Regions from separate parts of the Streptomyces sp. NPDC018029 genome, predicted to be linked through region 1. Evidence: riboswitches for the same ligand, from Rfam matches in the RefSeq annotation. Region 1 holds a riboswitch; each other region holds the start of a gene.

The links. A riboswitch is a leader RNA that binds a small molecule or an ion and turns the genes downstream of it on or off. The one in region 1 is predicted to bind cyclic di-AMP.
Region 2: it holds a riboswitch for cyclic di-AMP, as region 1 does, so the genes downstream of both, ACH4D5_RS22250 (M23 family metallopeptidase) here and ACH4D5_RS34580 (transglycosylase SLT domain-containing protein) in region 1, are expected to answer to the same signal.
Region 3: it holds a riboswitch for cyclic di-AMP, as region 1 does, so the genes downstream of both, ACH4D5_RS12895 (M23 family metallopeptidase) here and ACH4D5_RS34580 (transglycosylase SLT domain-containing protein) in region 1, are expected to answer to the same signal.
Region 4: it holds a riboswitch for cyclic di-AMP, as region 1 does, so the genes downstream of both, ACH4D5_RS09570 (NlpC/P60 family protein) here and ACH4D5_RS34580 (transglycosylase SLT domain-containing protein) in region 1, are expected to answer to the same signal.

The regions. Positions count from the first base shown of each region.
Region 1 is NZ_JBIRFV010000014.1:164,342-168,544, forward strand. It holds gene ACH4D5_RS34570 (hypothetical protein) at 1-1,023, opposite strand, end outside; tRNA gene ACH4D5_RS34575 (tRNA-Met) at 1,442-1,515, opposite strand; cyclic di-AMP (ydaO/yuaA leader) riboswitch at 2,384-2,544, shown strand; gene ACH4D5_RS34580 (transglycosylase SLT domain-containing protein) at 2,549-3,268, shown strand; gene ACH4D5_RS34585 (hypothetical protein) at 3,570-4,203, shown strand, end outside.
Region 2 is NZ_JBIRFV010000007.1:152,055-156,257, reverse strand. It holds gene ACH4D5_RS22255 (GntR family transcriptional regulator) at 1-638, opposite strand, end outside; gene ACH4D5_RS22250 (M23 family metallopeptidase) at 854-1,657, opposite strand; cyclic di-AMP (ydaO/yuaA leader) riboswitch at 1,670-1,832, opposite strand; gene ACH4D5_RS22245 (M16 family metallopeptidase) at 2,039-3,424, opposite strand; gene ACH4D5_RS22240 (M16 family metallopeptidase) at 3,421-4,203, opposite strand, start outside.
Region 3 is NZ_JBIRFV010000004.1:20,407-24,609, reverse strand. It holds gene ACH4D5_RS12900 (PP2C family protein-serine/threonine phosphatase) at 1-1,194, shown strand, start outside; cyclic di-AMP (ydaO/yuaA leader) riboswitch at 1,416-1,563, shown strand; gene ACH4D5_RS12895 (M23 family metallopeptidase) at 1,575-2,660, shown strand; gene ACH4D5_RS12890 (aldo/keto reductase) at 2,790-3,734, shown strand; gene ACH4D5_RS12885 (PrsW family intramembrane metalloprotease) at 3,745-4,203, opposite strand, start outside.
Region 4 is NZ_JBIRFV010000003.1:204,993-209,195, forward strand. It holds gene ACH4D5_RS09565 (hypothetical protein) at 1-96, shown strand, start outside; gene ACH4D5_RS09570 (NlpC/P60 family protein) at 191-1,429, opposite strand; cyclic di-AMP (ydaO/yuaA leader) riboswitch at 1,437-1,593, opposite strand; gene pcrA (DNA helicase PcrA) at 1,848-4,203, shown strand, end outside.

The DNA.
Region 1 (4,203 bases):
GTCCGTCAGCTCGCTCGTGCGCGGGGGCCTGGCCAGCGTGAAGGAGTGCGGGGTCGGGGCCGTGAACCAGTTCCGCGCACTCGGCTGGACGCTGACCGGGCCGCTGCGCCGGACGGTGTAGCCGGTGGAGAAGGCGCCGTTCTCGCCGCTCACCACGATCTTGCCGGGGTCTCCGGTGCCTTCGGGGCCGATCCGCACCTCGGCGGCGAGCGGCTTTTCGGTGCCGTCGTCCGCGATGCGGGTGAGCTTGCCGCTGACCGGGATGTCACTGCCGTAGGGCGCGGTGACCGTGCCGGCCGGGGCGTCGACCTTGAGCTTCAGTTCCTGCCGGCGGAAGGGCAGGTGGAGCGACTCGTACTGCTGGTCGAACATGTACTCATAGGTGACGTCGGTGCCGCCCTCACCGGAGTACCCCGACGTGGTGAACCGCCCTGCCGCGTTCGTCCACACCCATCCCTCTCTGCGGGTCTCCCGGGCGCGGTAGTACATGCCCACCCCGGCGAAGGGCTTCACCTCGTGGGTGCGGGGGTCCTCGGCCACCAGGGATCCGGTGACCTTGGCGGTCGGGTTGTCGTAGGAGATCCAGGGGTGGCTGCTGGTGAGGGTCAGCTTGGGGTTGAGCCCGTAGTTGAGAAAGCCGGTCGACCGCTGGACGATCTCGTCGGGCTGTCCGTCCCTGGCCACGACGTCGATCACGTAGGCGCCCATGGCGGGCAGGGTGACCGGCTCGGAGCGGAAGGTGTCCTCGTAACACTGGCCCGTGTCGGGGCAGGTCTCGGTGCCGGTGAGGCGGAGGCTGGCGAGGACCTCGGGGTCGTTCTTGGCGTGGATCTCGAGCGTGACGTCCCTGGGGTGGAAACGCGCGGACATGTGCTCGTAGAGGGCGTAGAGCTTGCCGCCCTCCTGCAGGGTTTCCGTGCGGCTGCGCGAATCGCCGTCCCCTGCGTGCGCCGCGGGTGCGGCGACCAGTGTGGCGGTGCAGACCACGAGGCCCGTGGTCAGCGCCGCCGTGAGCTTCTTCAAGACTCCCCCATCGGATCTTGCTGTGTGTGTCGCGCGTTTGACCGGTGGGGTGGGCGAATGGTTGTGCGACTGGTGGCACGGGTCAGGGCTGTCAGGGTGTCGGTGTCAGTGGTGCCGCCCCTGCGGGCCGGGCGGAGCAGTCATGTCGGCTGTCCGGCAGGCCCATGACGTTCAGTACGGGTTCTTCGCCTCGGGAAGCTCGAAGGTGAAGTTCGCCGGTGCGGCCAGGTTCTCTTCCGGCCCATCGTCAGCCGGCCCGTCACCGCCATGCCGGTCATGTGCGGTGCCCTGACCGGCAGTTCAGCTGTCGCTTCGGACGAAAGGCCGCCCCATTCCCGGTTCGGCCGGGTGCTTCGCGGCCGCCGGTAACACACAGCAGGGCCCGGATCCACATGGGATCCGGACCCTGCTGTTGCAGTAGCGGGGACAGGATTTGAACCTGCGACCTCTGGGTTATGAGCCCAGCGAGCTACCGAGCTGCTCCACCCCGCGTCGTGTTCCTTCACCCTACGCCACTTGGGAGGTGCCTCGCACCACGGTGCGGGCGCAGCAGGCATCTGCGGGCGGCGGTTCGCCGCCGGGTGGGCGGCATCTTGTACGCGGGCAGGCCGGCAAGTGCCTTGCCCGGCCGTTCCCTTTCACATCCGCCCCCGGCCGCTTTTCGTTCCCCTGTCAGTTTTCGTCGGAATGGAAAGGGAAATCCTGCAGGCCGGTCGGGTGGGCGCCGTTGCGGTGACTGTTCTTCTTTTCTGGGCAGGCGTCACTTTCTTTACCGGGCTTGCCATTCCGCCTGCCCGCCGGGGGCGAGTTGCGGGCGTCCGGTCCCCACAAGCCCTTGCCAGAAGCGTTATTGACGTGGTGTTCGCTGTTGTCTCACGACGGCAGTGATTGCAGCTCCCCCACGAGCGGACCCCGGGACGGACCGGGCAGGCCGACAGGTCGACCCCGGCCGGAGGTATGACCGTTCTGCCGCGAATGGGCACCTTTGCGCTTGTCCGTATTCCACCGAATCGGTCCACCTTGAGGCTTTAGTAGCCTAGGTGAGACTTTGACCGCTCTGTGGGTGACTTGAGCGAAATACCGCCCTCTGCTGCCCGGCCGCGTCGCGCGCCACCCGGCTCCCGCCCAGTGAAATGGGTCACGCCCCGCGGCCCGTGGCGGCGCGGGCCGCTGTGTGCGGTTTCGTTCTGCGCAAAGAGAGTTGGGTTTTCGATCAAAGAGAGGGCGGGGTCGTGAGGGCCCGGGAAGAGCCCCGTGCATTCCTCTCATTCGAATTCCGGCCTTGTTCCGCACCGGCTTTCTCGCCTAACGTCACCGTCAATCCGGATGGAACGCCGAATCCTGCCGCTGTCCGGAAACTCTCCCACCCACACCCACTCACTTACGCACGGCAGGAGCGGGGGACCCAGGTAAGCCGCCGATCCCGGTGACGGGACGGCTCGGGGTGAAGTCGCATTCCCTGCGACCGGACATCTCCCGTCCGAACCCGACAGCTCACCCCGCAGGCGACGGAGAGGAATTCGTCATGCCCGCAAAGGGTAAGCACCGCCGCCCCAAGTCCAGCCCGCTCACCCGGGGCATCGCCGCCGCGGGCACGGGCGGCGCCGTGCTCGTTCTTCCGGTGCTCGGCGCCACCACGGCCGCCGCCGCGCCGGCCGCCGCGGCCGCCAAGCCCGCCGCGGCCCCGAAGACCTATGTCGTCGTCGCGGGTGACTCCCTGGCCGGGATCGCCCAGGAGCACTCCGTGAGCGGCGGCTGGCAGAAGCTGTACCAGGACAACCGCGGCGTCCTCGGCGACGACCCGAAGCTGATCCACCCCGGCCTCAAGCTCACCCTGGGCACCAAGGCCCCGGCCGCCCCCGAGCGGGCGGACCGCTCCGAGCGCGCCAACGCCGCCGAGCCCGCCGCGGTGAAGAAGTCCTACGCCAACAACCTCGACGGCTGGATCCGGCAGTCGCTCGACATCATGGCCCAGCACGGCATCCCCGGCACCTACGAGGGCATCCACCGCAACATCATGCGGGAGTCCTCCGGCAACCCGATGGCCATCAACAACTGGGACTCCAACGCCGTCGCGGGAACCCCCTCCAAGGGCCTCCTGCAGGTCATCGGCCCCACGTTCTCCGCCTACCACGTGCCCGGCACCTCGACGGACAGCTACGACCCGGTCGCCAACATCACCGCCGCCTGCAACTACGCGGCCGACCGGTACGGCTCGATCGACAACGTCAACGGCCCCTACTAGACCGCACCCCCACCCCTCCCCGGTCGGTGACTGAGCCCCGGAACGCATGGCGTTCCGGGGCTCTTCGCGTGGTCAGGCCGCCGCCCATGTCATCGGATCTGTGCAAACACGGGTCGGTTCACAGCATGCTCAAGGAGAATGGGCCGCTCCGGTTGTCCGTACTATCGCCGTGTCAGGGCATCTGTGTACTGAATATTGCTGTCACCCCGCAGGCCCGGGCCCCAACCCCGGTCCCGGGAAGCACACATGTGCAGCAGGTTCTTCAACTCCGGCCCCAGGTCCGGGAAAGGTTGTGCGCCCCATGTCCGAGAACGTTTCCGCCACCGAACTGACATCGCAGTACACCGCTCAAGTCCGTGCCGACCTCGAACGCAACGCCAAGGAGCAGCAGCGCCTCAGCGCGGAAATCGCCTCCTTGCAGGAGCAGTTGGCGGCCCATCAGCGTGACCACGCGGTGCTGGTCAGCATCCAGCAGGCGCTCGGCGAGGAGCCGGCCGCCCCGGAGCCGGCGGCCCCGCAGGAGCGGGCCGCGGTGCCCGCCCCCCGTACGAAGAAGAAGTCGCCCGGCTCCGCCGCGGCGGGCAAGCGGGCGCGGGTGACCACGAGCGCTCCGCAGAAGGCGGCCGCGGGCAAGAGCGCCGGGAAGGGCGCTGCGAAGAGCTCCGGGAAGGTGACAGGAAAGGGGGCCGCGAAGAGCTCCGGCAAGGAGACAGGCAAGACCGAGGCAGGCAAGGCCGAGGCCGCCAAGCCCGCCAAGCCGGCGCAGCCGACGCTGGTCGAGCTGATCCGCGGGCATCTCGCCGAGCAGAGCGAGCCGCGCTCGGCGGCGGAGATCGCCACGGCCCTGGGCCAGGCCCACCCGCAGCGCAGCGTGAAGACGACCGTGGTGCGCACCACGCTCGAAGGGCTGGTGGCCAAGAGCCAGGCCCAGCGCA
Region 2 (4,203 bases), on a different contig from region 1:
TGGCCGGCCCGGCGTGCGGGGCGCAATCGGTGGGCGGCCGCGGCCCGTTCGGCGTGCGCGGCGGTGAGTGCCCTGGCCCGCTCGGGGTCCCGGCGGGCGACCGCGTCGAGGATCGCGGCGTGCTCCGACCAGGACTCACCGGGCGCCGCCGGGGCCTGCACGACGTACATCCAGGCGACCTTGTGCCGGAGCTGGGTGAGCAGCGCGCTGAGGCCGGGGCTTCCGGAGGCCTGGGCGAGCGTCTCGTGGAACCAGCCGCCCAGTGAGCGCAGCTCCTCCCCCAGGCCGCTCCTGGAGCGCTCCTGCCCCAGCCTGACGAGCCCGCGCAACACCTTCAGGTGCGCGTCCGTGCGGCGCTGCGCGGCCCGCGCCGCGGCGAGCGGTTCGAGCAGCGTCCTGACCTCCAGGAGGTCGGCCGCCTCCTGTTCGGTGGGCTCGGCTACGCAGGCGCCCGCGTGCCTGCGGGTGACGACGAAGCCCTCGGCCTCCAGCGTGCGCAGGGCCTCGCGCACAGGCACCCGGGAGACGCCGTAGCGGCGCGCGAGGAGTTCCTCGGTGAGCCGGCCGCCCCTTTCGTGGACGCCGGCGACAATATCGTCCCGAATGGCCGTGCATACAGAGTGCGCGGGCACGCGCATGATCGGACCTCCGCCTTAATCCCCGCGAAACGCGGTCGACCGACGCTCATTCAGTGACTCTATTGCAGAGCGCGGGAATTTCCGACGGCGGGCCGGAAATCATGGATATCTTTTGGCCAACGCGAAAGCCCCGGCTCTGGGCGAGCCGGGGCTTTCGGAGCTGTGCGGGGTCGGCGTCTGCCGTCCGTCGTCCGTCGTCCGTCGTCCGTCGTCCGTCAGACGCTGACGCCGTGCGAGCGGAGGTACGCGACCGGGTCGATGTCCGAGCCGTACTCAGCGCCGGTGCGGGCCTCGAAGTGGAGGTGCGGGCCGCTGGAGTTGCCGGTGGAACCGGAGAGGCCGATCTGCTGGCCCGGGGTGACCGTCTGGCCCACGGTGACGCCGAGGGAGGACATGTGGCCGTACTGGGTGTACGTGCCGTCGTTCATCTTGATGACCACGTTGTTGCCGTAGGCGCCACCCCAGCCGGCCTCGACGACGGTGCCGGAGCCGACCGCGTGGACCGGGGTGCCGGACGCCGCGTGGAAGTCCACGCCGGTGTGGCTGCCGGAGGACCACATGGCGCCGCCGGTCTGGTAGCCCGTGGAGACGTACGAGCCGCTGATCGGGGAGACGTAGGTGTTCAGGCGCTTGCGCTCGGCCTCGCGGGCGGCGCGCTCCTTGGCCTCGCGCTCCTTCTTGGCCTTCGCCTTGGCCTCGGCCTCGGCCTTGCGCTTCTCCTCGGCGGCCTTCTTCTTGGCGGCCTCTTCGGCCTTCTTGGCCGCGGCGGCGTCGTCGGCGGCCTGCTGCTGCGCCGCGGCCTGCGCGTCGATGCTCGCGGCGAGCGAGTCGCCGACGGATATCGCCTGGGTGAGGCCGGTGTGCTCCATGGCGGCTTCGTCGGGGGCGGCGAGCGCCGGGGCGGCGAGGCCGCCGATGACACCGGTGGTGGTGAGCGCCGCGACACCGGCGACGTTCGCGGTGGTACGCGTGAGGCGGCTCGGACGACGGTGCTTCCCGGTGGCACGGGTGAACGCCATGTGGCGGGTGATCCTTTCCTTCCTTCTCGCCTACCGGGTTAGCTGACGGGTTCGGAGCAGGAAGGTCTCCTACGGGTCCCTCGCCTCGCGGCAAGGTGCCCGATTCACCCCAGGGGACATGTGGGTCCCCGGCTCCCCTGGCTCGCGCCGTACGGGGACTCGGCGATGACTGTCCGGTGCCGCGGATGCGGCGTACTGCGCGACGAACAGCCGGGTCGACGCTAAACGCGCCGTCTTCAATCGACAAACAGAAGTCGCCTTTTGTAGCGCACGCCACACGGCAGACAGGCAACCACCGTATGAATTCGGACATATGAGGACCCCGGCGCCTGAAGCGGTCACCGGGGTCCCGATATGTCCTGACTGTGACTCAGCCGTCACTCAGCCCGTGACGACACTCACTTCGCCGATGCCGAGCGCCCTGACGGGCTCCTCGATCTGCGCGGCGTCCCCGACCAGGATCGTCACCAGGCGGTCCGCCGGGAAGGCGTTCACGACGGCGGCGGTGGCCTCCACGGTGCCGGTGGCGGCCAGCTGGCGGTACAGCTGCGCCTGGAAGTCGTCCGGGAGGTTCTGCTCGACCTGGTCGGCGAGGGTGGCCGCCACGGAGGCCGCCATCTCGTACTTGAGCGGGGCGACGCCCACGAGGTTCTGCACGGCCACGTCGCGCTCGGCGTCCGTGAGACCTTCGGCGGCGAGGACGCGCAGGACCTGCCACAGGTCCTCCAGCGCCGGTCCCGTGTTCGGGGTGTCCACGGAGCCGCTGATGGCGAGCATCGCGGCGCCCGAGCCGTCCGGCGCCGAACGAAGGACCTGGCTGAACGCCCGTACGCCGTAGGTGTATCCCTTCTCCTCGCGCAGGACGCGGTCGAGACGCGAGGTGAGGGTGCCGCCCAGGCAGTACGTGCCGAGGACCTGGGCCGGCCAGACGCGGTCGTGCCGGTCGGCCCCGATGCGGCCGATCAGCAGCTGCGTCTGGACCGCTCCGGGGCGGTCCACGATGACGACGCGGCCGCGGTCGTCGGCGGTCACCGGCGGCACCGGGCGCGGCTCGCCCGGGGAGCCCGTCCAGGCGCCGACCGTGTCGGCGAGGACGGCGTCCAGGTCGGTCCCGGTCAGGTCGCCGACCACGACGAGGGTGGCCGTGGCGGGGCGGACGTGCTTCTCGTAGAAGGCGCGCACCGCCGCCGAGTCGATGGCCGCGACCGTCTCCTCGGTGCCCTGGCGGGGGCGGGACATGCGCGAGGTCGCGGGGAAGAGCTCCTTGGAGAGCTCCTTGGCGGCGCGGCGGGCCGGGTTGGCGGCCTCGTGCGGGATCTCGTCCAGGCGGTTGCGGACGAGCCGCTCGATCTCGCTGTCCGCGAAGGCGGGGGCCCGCAGGGCGTCGGCGAGCAGGCCGAGCGCCTTCGGGAGCCGGGAGACCGGGACCTCCAGGGAGACCCGCACGCCCGGGTGGTCGGCGTGTGCGTCGAGCGTCGCGCCGCAGCGGTCGAGCTCGGCGGCGAACTCCTCGGCGGAGTGCTTGTCGGTGCCTTCGTTGAAGGCCCTCGCCATGATCGTGGCGACGCCGTCGAGGCCCTCGGGCTCGGCGTCCAGGGGCGCTGCGAGGTTGATCTCGACGGCGACGACCTGCTGGCCGGGGCGGTCGCAACGCAGCACGGTGAGGCCGTTGGGCAGCGTGCTGCGGTCGGGCGCCGGGAAGGCCCAGGGCCTGGCCTGTCCGGCCTGGGGCTGGGGGTGGAACTGCATCGTCGCGGCCTCGGTCACTTCGCCGCCTCCTCTTCTTCCTCGGCGGCCTCTGCGCCCTCGTCGGCGGCGGTCACGGGTTCGTACACGAGCACGGCGCGGTTGTCCGGGCGCAGGCGGGCCTTGGCGACCTCCTGGACCTCTTCCGCCGTGACGTCGAGGACGCGCTGGACGGCGGTGAGGGCGAGCTGCGGGTCGCCGAACAGGACGGCGTACCGGCAGAGTTCGTCGGCGCGGCCCGCGACCGTGCCGAGCCGGTCGAGCCACTCGCGCTCCAACTGCGCCTGGGCGCGCTCCATCTCCTCCGGAGTGGGGCCCTCGGCGGCGAAGCGGGCCAGCTCCTCGTCGACGGCGGCCTCGATCACGGGGACCTCGACGTCGCCGGACGTCTTCACGTCCAGCCAGCCGAGCGAGGGCGCCCCGGCGAGGCGCAGCAGGCCGAAGCCCGCGGCGACCGCGGTGCGGTCCCGGCGCACGAGGCGGTTGTAGAGCCGGGAGGACTCGCCGCTGCCGAGGACGGTGAGGGCGATGTCGGCCGCGTCGCACGCGCGCGTGCCGTCCTCCGGGAGGCGGTAGGCGGCCATCAGGGCGCGGGCCGGGACGTCCTCCTCGACGACCTCGCGCAGCTCCTCGCCGATGCGCTCGGGCAGGGACCCGTCGCGCGGCGGCTGCTTGCCGTCGTGACCGGGGATCGAGCCGAAGTACTTCTCGATCCAGGCGAGCGTCTGCTCCGGGTCGATGTCGCCGACGACCGAGAGGACGGCGTTGTTGGGCGCGTAGTACGTGCGGAAGAACGCGCG
Region 3 (4,203 bases), on a different contig from region 1:
GCGGTGGGGCAGCGAGGAGTACCCGACGGCAGAGGGGCCAGGGGGGTCAGAGGGGCCAGGGAGGCCAGGGGTGCCACCGGTACCGAGCGCGCCTTCGTGCGGGTCCTGCCCCTCCTGCTGCTCATCGTCGGTGTCGCCTACGACGTGTCGACCCCGCCGGAGTTCACCGCCGCCCCGCTCTTCACGGCGGCCCCGCTGATCGCCGCTCCCTTCTACTCGCTGCTCAGCACCGTCCTGACCGGCGCGGCGGCCACGGGCGCCGTCCTCTTCCTGCACTACTTCCTGCACTACGGCAACCGCGTCAGCAGCCACGTCGAGGCCGTCACCGAAGTGGTCACCGTGGCGACCGTCGCCGCCCTCGCGATCGTGATCAACCGTGTCGTGCGCCGCGGCAACGACCGGCTCGCCATCGCCCGCTCCATCTCCGAGGCCACCCAGCGCGCCGTGCTGCCCGCGCCGGACCCGCGCATCGGCGGGCTCGACATCGCGGCACGGTACGAGGCCGCGCAGGCCGACGCGTTCATCGGGGGCGATCTGTACGCCGTGCAGGACACCCCGCACGGCGTGCGGCTCATCGTCGGCGACGTACGCGGCAAGGGCATGGGCGCGGTCGCGGCGGTCGCCGTCGTCATCGGCGCCTTCCGGGAGGCCGCCGAGCAGGAGGCCACCCTGGAGGCGGTGGCGCAGCGCCTGGAGCGGGCGCTGGCGCGTGAGGGCACCCGGCGCGACGGGTTGGACGCGTTCGAGGGGTTCACCACCGCCGTCCTCGCGGAGATCCGGCACGGCGAGGGCTCCGTACGCCTGATCAACCGCGGGCACCCACCGCCGTTGCTGCTGCGCGGCGACGGGCGGCTGTGCGTCATGTCGGCGAGCGAGCCCGCGCTGCCGCTCGGCATGGGGGACCTGGGGGTCTGGCCGGACCGGGCGGACGAGTCGGAGTTCCCGCCCGGCGCGACGCTGCTCTTCTACACGGACGGCCTGTCGGAGGCGCGGGACGCGGCGGGGGAGTTCTACGATCCCGCGGCGCGGCTCGGCGGGCGGATCTTCCCGGGCCGGGGCGGCCCGCACGCGCTGCTCGCCGCCCTGGCGGGGGAGGTGCGGCGGCACACCGGGGGCGCCATGACGGACGACATGGCGCTGCTCGCGGTGCGGCGGCCCGCCGCCGGCGATCCGGAGGTCACCGCCGGTGACTGAAGTACACCCCTCCGCATAACAACTGACACTCTGTCAAGGAAATGTGAAGCTCTGGTGTTTGAAGGCCGGGGGTCAACTCGCCCCGGTCCGCACCCTCGTGTCCCGGTACGTACACGCGATCAGCGTTAACGATCAACCGGAACGGCTTGGAATACGGACCCCCTGTCTATTAACGTTCGATAACGCAGCGCGGTCGTCCCAGCCGTCACTAGAGGCGGCTCCGCGCGCACGCGCCTAATCCCGCAAGGGAGCCGGGGAACCACCAACTTGGGGTGAATCGGGCAGCTGTGCCTCCGTGCCAGGTGTTCGTAGGAGACCTTCCTGCTCCGAACCCGTCAGCTAACCCGGTAGGCGAGAAGGAAGGAAAGGAGCGCGCCCCAGTGGCGTCCAACCGGCCTGCCCCCCGAGCCGTGTACGTGCCGAATGACGACGACTTCGGCTCGTACGACGAGGGCCCCCTCGACACCTTCGAGGAGTGGAACCCCACCGAGGAGTCCATCCGCCCCGTCCGCGGCAGGCACCGCGTGCACAAGAAGGGCGGCGGCGGGCTCGCCCGCAGCTCCACCGTGCTCGGCGTGGGCGTCATCGCCGCCGTCGGCGCCGGCGGCATCGCCACCGCCCAGGACGGCAAGCCGCCGGTCTCCATATCCCTGCCCGACCTGCCGGGCGTGGGCGCCGTCGCCGACTCGCTGCCGGCGGCCGAGTCCCTGCCGGGCGTCGGGTCCCTGATGTCCGAGGACTCGCCGGAGACCACCACGGCCGCGGCCGCCGCTCCGCTCACCGCCGCCGGTGTCAGCACCGCCGACGCCGAGCAGGGCACCACCGACGCGGGCGAGGCGCTGCGCGCCCGCATCATGCAGCAGGCCGAGAACCAGCAGGAGCAGGCGGACACCGCCGTGCGGACCGCGGCAGAGGAGGCCGCCGTCAAGAAGGCCGCCGAAGAGGCCGCCGAACAGCAGAAGGCGGCCGAGAAGGCGGCGGACGCCAAGGCCGCGGCCAAGAAGAAGAAGGAAGAGGAGGCCCGGAAGGCGAAGGCCGAGGCCGAGCGCCGCGCCAAGCTCGCCAAGAGCTACGCCATCCCCACCTCCTCGTACACCCTCACGTCGCACTTCGGTGACGCCGGTTCCATGTGGTCCTCCGGGCACCACACGGGTCTGGACTTCGCTGCCCCCACCGGTACCCCGCTCAAGGCGGTGCACACCGGCACCGTCAAGGAGGCCGGCTGGGCGGGCGCGTACGGCTACCGCACCGTGCTCGAACTGGAGGACGGCACGGAGATCTGGTACTGCCACCAGTCGTCGCTCAACGTCAGCGCGGGCCAGAAGGTCAGCACGGGCGACGTCATCGGCCGCGTCGGCGCGACGGGCAACGTCACCGGGCCCCACCTCCACCTGGAGGTCCACACGCCCGGCGGCTCCGGGATCGACCCCCTCGGCTGGCTGCAGAGCAAGGGCCTGAACCCCTGACCCGACCCCGGGACGCAGCCCCCACCCCCTTCTGAGAGACTCCGGCGGTCCTGGCGACAACCCCCCGACGCCAGGGCTGCCGGTCCGGCCGAACGGAATTCCGTTTCCGCCGCCGGTGTTGAGGGACATATGACTTCTCTACGCCCGCTTGGCTCTTCCGACCTCGAGGTCTTCCCGCTCGCCCTCGGCGGCAACGTCTTCGGCTGGACCGCCGACCGGACGGCGTCCTTCGCCGTCCTCGACGCCTACACCGCGGCCGGCGGCAACTTCATCGACACCGCCGACGTCTACTCGGCCTGGGCGGAGGGCAACCGGGGCGGCGAGTCCGAGACCCTCATCGGCGAGTGGCTGACCGAGCGCGGCAACCGCTCCGACGTCGTCATCGCCACGAAGGCCGGCGCGCACCCCGAGTACAAGGGCCTCTCCGCGACCACCGTCAAGGGCGCGGTCGACGCCTCCCTGCGCCGTCTCGGCACCGATTACATCGACCTCTACTACACCCACTACGACGACCCGTCGCTCCCCGTCGAGGAGATCATCGGCGTGCTCGACGAACTGGTGCGGGCCGGCAAGGTGCGGGCGATCGCGGCCTCCAACATCACCCCCGAGCGGCTCCAGGAGTCGCTCGACCTCTCCGACCGCGAGGGCCTCGCGCGGTACGTCGCGCTCCAGCCGCACTACAACCTCGTCTCCCGCGACACCTACGAGGGCCCGCTCCAGGAGGTCGCCTCCCGCTCCGGTCTCGCCGCCGTCCCCTACTACGCGCTCGCGTCCGGCTTCCTGACCGGCAAGTACCGCAAGGGCGCCCAGGTGGAGAGCGCGCGGAGCGGCCGGGTCGAGGAGTACGTGGGGAGCGAGCGGGGCGACCGTGTCCTCGCCGCGCTCGACGAGATCGCCGGGGCGCGGGGCGCCCAGGTCGCGACGGTGGCGCTCGCCTGGCTCGCGGCACAGCCCACCGTGGCGGCGCCGATCGCCTCCGCGCGCACGGTGGAGCAGTTGCCCGCCCTGCTCGCGGTCGGCGACCTGGAGTTGACGGAGGCGGAGGTCGCGGCGCTGACCGCGGCGTCCGCCTGACGTCCGGCGGTCAGATGTTGCGGTAGGGGTTGTGCGCCGGGTAGCCGTACGCCGGGTGGGGCTGCGGCTGCCCGTACGGGGGCGGGGTGTGGCCGTACGGCTGGTACGGCTGGTAGGGCGTGTACGGCATCGGGGGCAGGGCCGGCGCCGTCGCCCCGGCCGCGTACGCCAGCGCGGGGCGGGACGGTTCGCGGCGCTCCCAGAGCTTTTCGAGGAGCTCCCGCTCGCGTACGACGAAGTCGGCACCGGCCCGCCCGAGGCGGCCCCGGTGGCGCAGGAACGCGAGCGACGTCGCGTACATCTGGTACTCCGCGACCGTGCGGGCCGCGGCCTTTCCCCAGGTGTACGAGGCGTAGTCGCGGGCCACCGAGCGGGCGCGCATCGAGCCGAGCGCGTACGGCTCGGGCGGCGTGAGCCAGCCCGCCGCCGCGTACACGGGCAGCTCGGCGCGGATCATGCGCAGTTCGCG
Region 4 (4,203 bases), on a different contig from region 1:
GTGAAGCGGGACGAGGAGAAGGTCGACAAGGGCATGTTCGGTGCGGTCGGCCTGCTGACCACGGCGAACATCTTCATCGCGGTGCTGTGGACCTGAGTTTTCACGCCTCACGCGCGCGTGGCCCGCATCCGGGGAGGATGCGGGCCACGCGCGCGTGAGGGTGTGTCGGCCTCAAGAGCGTGCTTCGTCCTTATGCGGGGCGCACCACGCTGTGGATCGGCATGTAGTAGATCGACTCGACGCGGACGTTCGCGCCCGGCTTCGGGGCGTGGATCATCTTGCCGTTGCCGATGTAGATCCCCACGTGACTGATGTCGTCGTAGAAGAACACCAGGTCACCCGGCTTGGCGTCGGAGGTCTTCACGGTCGTGCCGACCTTCACCTGGTCCCAGGTGGTGCGCGGCAGGGAGATTCCCGCGGCCTTCCAGGCGTCCTGCGTGAGTCCGGAGCAGTCGTAGGAGTCGGGGCCGGTGGCGCCCCAGACGTACGGCTTGCCGATCTGGGCCTCCGCGAAATCGATGACCTTCGCGGCCTTGGTGGCGTAGCTGCCGTCGGTGCTTCCGGAGCCGGAGCCGGTGCCTGTGCCGGTGCCGGAGCCTGAGTCCGAACCCGAACCCGAGCCCGCGTCGGAACCGGAGCCGGAGCCGGAACCAGAGCCCTGGTCGGCCCCCCGCTCCTTCTCCCGCTGCGCCGCCTCCTCGGCCTTCCGCTCGCGCTCCGCCTCCGCGGCCTGTTCGCGGGCCAGCTTCTCGGCCTTGCGCTTGGCCTCCTGCTTCTTCTTCCGCTCGATCTCCGCGAGCCGCGCCTTCTCCTCGGCGGTCAGCTTCGAGAGGAGCTCACGCGCGTCACCCAGCTTCTTCTGGACGGTCCGCTTGCTCGTCCTGAGGTCGTCCCGCGACTCGCTCAGCGTCTTGAGGCTCTTCGCGGCCTTCGTGCGCTGCTCGGTCGCCGACGCCTGCTGCGCCTGGTAGTCGTCGACCGCCTTTTTCTGGCGCGTGGTCAGCCGGTCCGCCAGGTGGTTCTGGTCGAAGTAGCCCTGCGGGTCGTCGGCGAGCATCATTGTGGCCGTCTCCGAGACGGCGCCGGTGCGGTACTGGGCTGCGGCGAAGGAGCCGAGCTCCTTGCGTGCGTCGTTCAGCTCGTCCGTGCGTTCGGCCACGTCGTCGAGCAGGCGGTCGACCTTCTTGCGCTGCTTGTCGGTGCGCTCCTTGGCCGAGTTGTACTTCTGGGTGGCCACGCCGGCCTGCTGGTAGAGCTCGTCGACCTTCTTCTGGATCTCTTCGAGGCTGGGCTTCGCCGGCGCGGAGGGCGCCGCCTGCGCGCTCTGTGCCAGGAGGGCGACGGAGGTGAGGGCCGCCGTCGTGATGCCGAGGGCGGGGGCCGTGCGTATGCCGGCTGAACGGGTCCGCGGCTTGCGGTGCGACGCCAAGGGAGGCGACTCCTTCCGTAGACCGCCTACCGGGTTAGCTGTCGGGTTCGGGCGGGTGGTTCGGAAGGCTGCCCTACAGTCCCGTACTTCGTACGGGACCGATTCACCCCAAGGTTCTGGTGGGTCCCCGGCTCCGAACACGTCGGACTCGGCGGAGGCCACCCGTTCCCGGCGGGGTTCGCCGGTGGAGGGCGAGTGGCCCGCCGGGCACGCTAGCCAACCCGTGAGGCCCCTGTGAAGGTTGATGTTCGATATGCCCGATACATTTTCGTGACTTTACGAGGCCCTTGACGCGGACGCGGCTGAGGCGGCGCGAGGCGTAGCGGAGCGTGATCATGTGCGGGCGCGCAGTAGGTGGGCCGGGGTGTGTCCGGAACCGCAGCGGGTTGTCAGTGGGGCCGCCTAGACTCGGGAAGCGATGAGCAGCCTCTTTGATGACAGCTTCCTGGCGGACCTGCAGCCCTCCCGGGCCGCGGACGAAGCGCCCCCGCCGCCGCCCGAGGACAGCGCTCCGGAGCCCATTCCGGACGATTTGTTCGACGGGAAGTTCGACGCGCCCATGACCCGGGAGTCGCACTACCGCGACGGCGCCCCGCGCCCGGTCATCGACCCGGCGTCGCTCCTCGACGGGCTGAACGAGAACCAGCGCGCGGCCGTCGTGCACGCCGGCTCCCCCCTGCTCATCGTGGCCGGCGCCGGTTCCGGCAAGACCCGTGTGCTGACCCACCGCATCGCGTACCTCCTCGCCGAGCGCGGCGTGCACCCGGGCCAGATCCTCGCGATCACCTTCACGAACAAGGCCGCGGGCGAGATGAAGGAGCGCGTCGAGCAGCTCGTCGGCCCCCGGGCGAACGCGATGTGGGTCTCCACCTTCCACAGCGCCTGCGTCCGCATCCTGCGCCGCGAGTACAAGAAGCTGGGCTTCACCTCCTCCTTCTCGATCTACGACGCCGCGGACTCCAAGCGCCTCATGGCCCTGGTCTGCCGCGACCTGGATCTCGACCCGAAGAAGTTCCCGCCGAAGTCCTTCAGCGCCAAGATCTCGAACCTGAAGAACGAGCTGATCGACGAGGAGGACTTCGCCGGACAGGCCGCCGACGGCTTCGAGAAGACCCTCGCCCAGGCCTACGCGATGTACCAGTCACGCCTCCGCGAGGCGAACGCGCTGGACTTCGACGACCTGATCATGACGACGGTCCACCTGCTGCGCGCCTTCCCGGACGTCGCCGAGCACTACAGGCGCCGCTTCCGGCACGTCATGGTCGACGAGTACCAGGACACCAACCACGCGCAGTACGCCCTGGTGCGCGAGCTCGTCGGCCCCTCCGGAGGCGAGGAGGACGACCCGGCCGAGCTGTGCGTCGTGGGTGACGCGGACCAGTCGATCTACGCCTTCCGCGGCGCCACCATCCGCAACATCCTCCAGTTCGAGGAGGACTACACCGACGCGACGACGATCCTCCTGGAGCAGAACTACCGCTCCACGCAGACGATCCTCACCGCCGCGAACGCGGTCATCGAGCGGAACGAGAGCCGCCGCCCCAAGAACCTCTGGACCAACCAGGGCGCGGGCGCCCGCATCACGGGATACGTCGCCGACACCGAGCACGACGAGGCCCAGTTCGTCGCCGACGAGATCGACCGCCTCACCGACGCAGGCGAGGCCAAGGCCGGCGACGTCGCGATCTTCTACCGGACGAACGCCCAGTCCCGTGTCTTCGAAGAGATCTTCATCCGCGTCGGCCTGCCCTACAAGGTCGTCGGCGGCGTCCGCTTCTACGAGCGCAAGGAGGTCCGCGATGTGCTGGCCTACCTGCGCGTCCTCGCCAACCCCGAGGACGCGGTCCCGCTGCGCCGCATTCTGAACGTACCGAAGAGGGGCATCGGCGACCGCGCCGAAGCCATGATCGACGCGCTCTCGCAGCGCGAGAAGATCTCCTTCCCGCAGGCCCTGCGCCGCGTCGACGAGGCGTACGGAATGGCGGCCCGCTCCACCAACGCCGTCAAGCGTTTCAACACGCTCATGGAGGAGCTGCGGACCATCGTCGAGTCCGGCGCGGGCCCGGCCGTCGTCCTGGAAGCCGTCCTCGAACGGACCGGCTACCTCGCCGAGTTGCAGGCCTCGACCGACCCGCAGGACGAGACGCGCATCGAGAACCTCCAGGAGCTCGCGGCCGTGGCGCTGGAGTTCGAGCAGGACAACAGCGCGGCTGCCGAGGGCGAGGAGGGGGCCGCCCCCGCCGGCACGCTCTCCGACTTCCTGGAGCGCGTCGCCCTGGTCGCCGACTCCGACCAGATCCCCGACGAGGAGGACGACGGCTCCGGAGTCATCACGCTCATGACCCTGCACACCGCCAAGGGCCTCGAATTCCCCGTGGTGTTCCTGACCGGCATGGAGGACGGCGTCTTCCCGCACATGCGCGCCCTCGGGCAGGTCAAGGAGCTGGAAGAGGAGCGCCGCCTCGCGTACGTGGGCATCACGCGCGCGCGTGAGCGGCTCTATCTGACGCGGTCCTCGATGCGCAGCGCCTGGGGCCAGCCGTCGTACAACCCTCCGTCGCGTTTCCTCGAGGAGATCCCGGACACGCACCTGGACTGGAAGCGGACCGGCTCGGTGGGTGCGCCCGTGTCGTCCGGGCCCGCCGCGGGGATCGCCTCGTCGCTGTCCTCCTCGCGCTCGCGTTCCGGCGGGGCGCAGGGCTTCGCCACGCGCCGCGCGTCGGAGAAGCCGGTGGTGTCGCTCGCCGTCGGCGACCGGGTCACGCACGACCAGT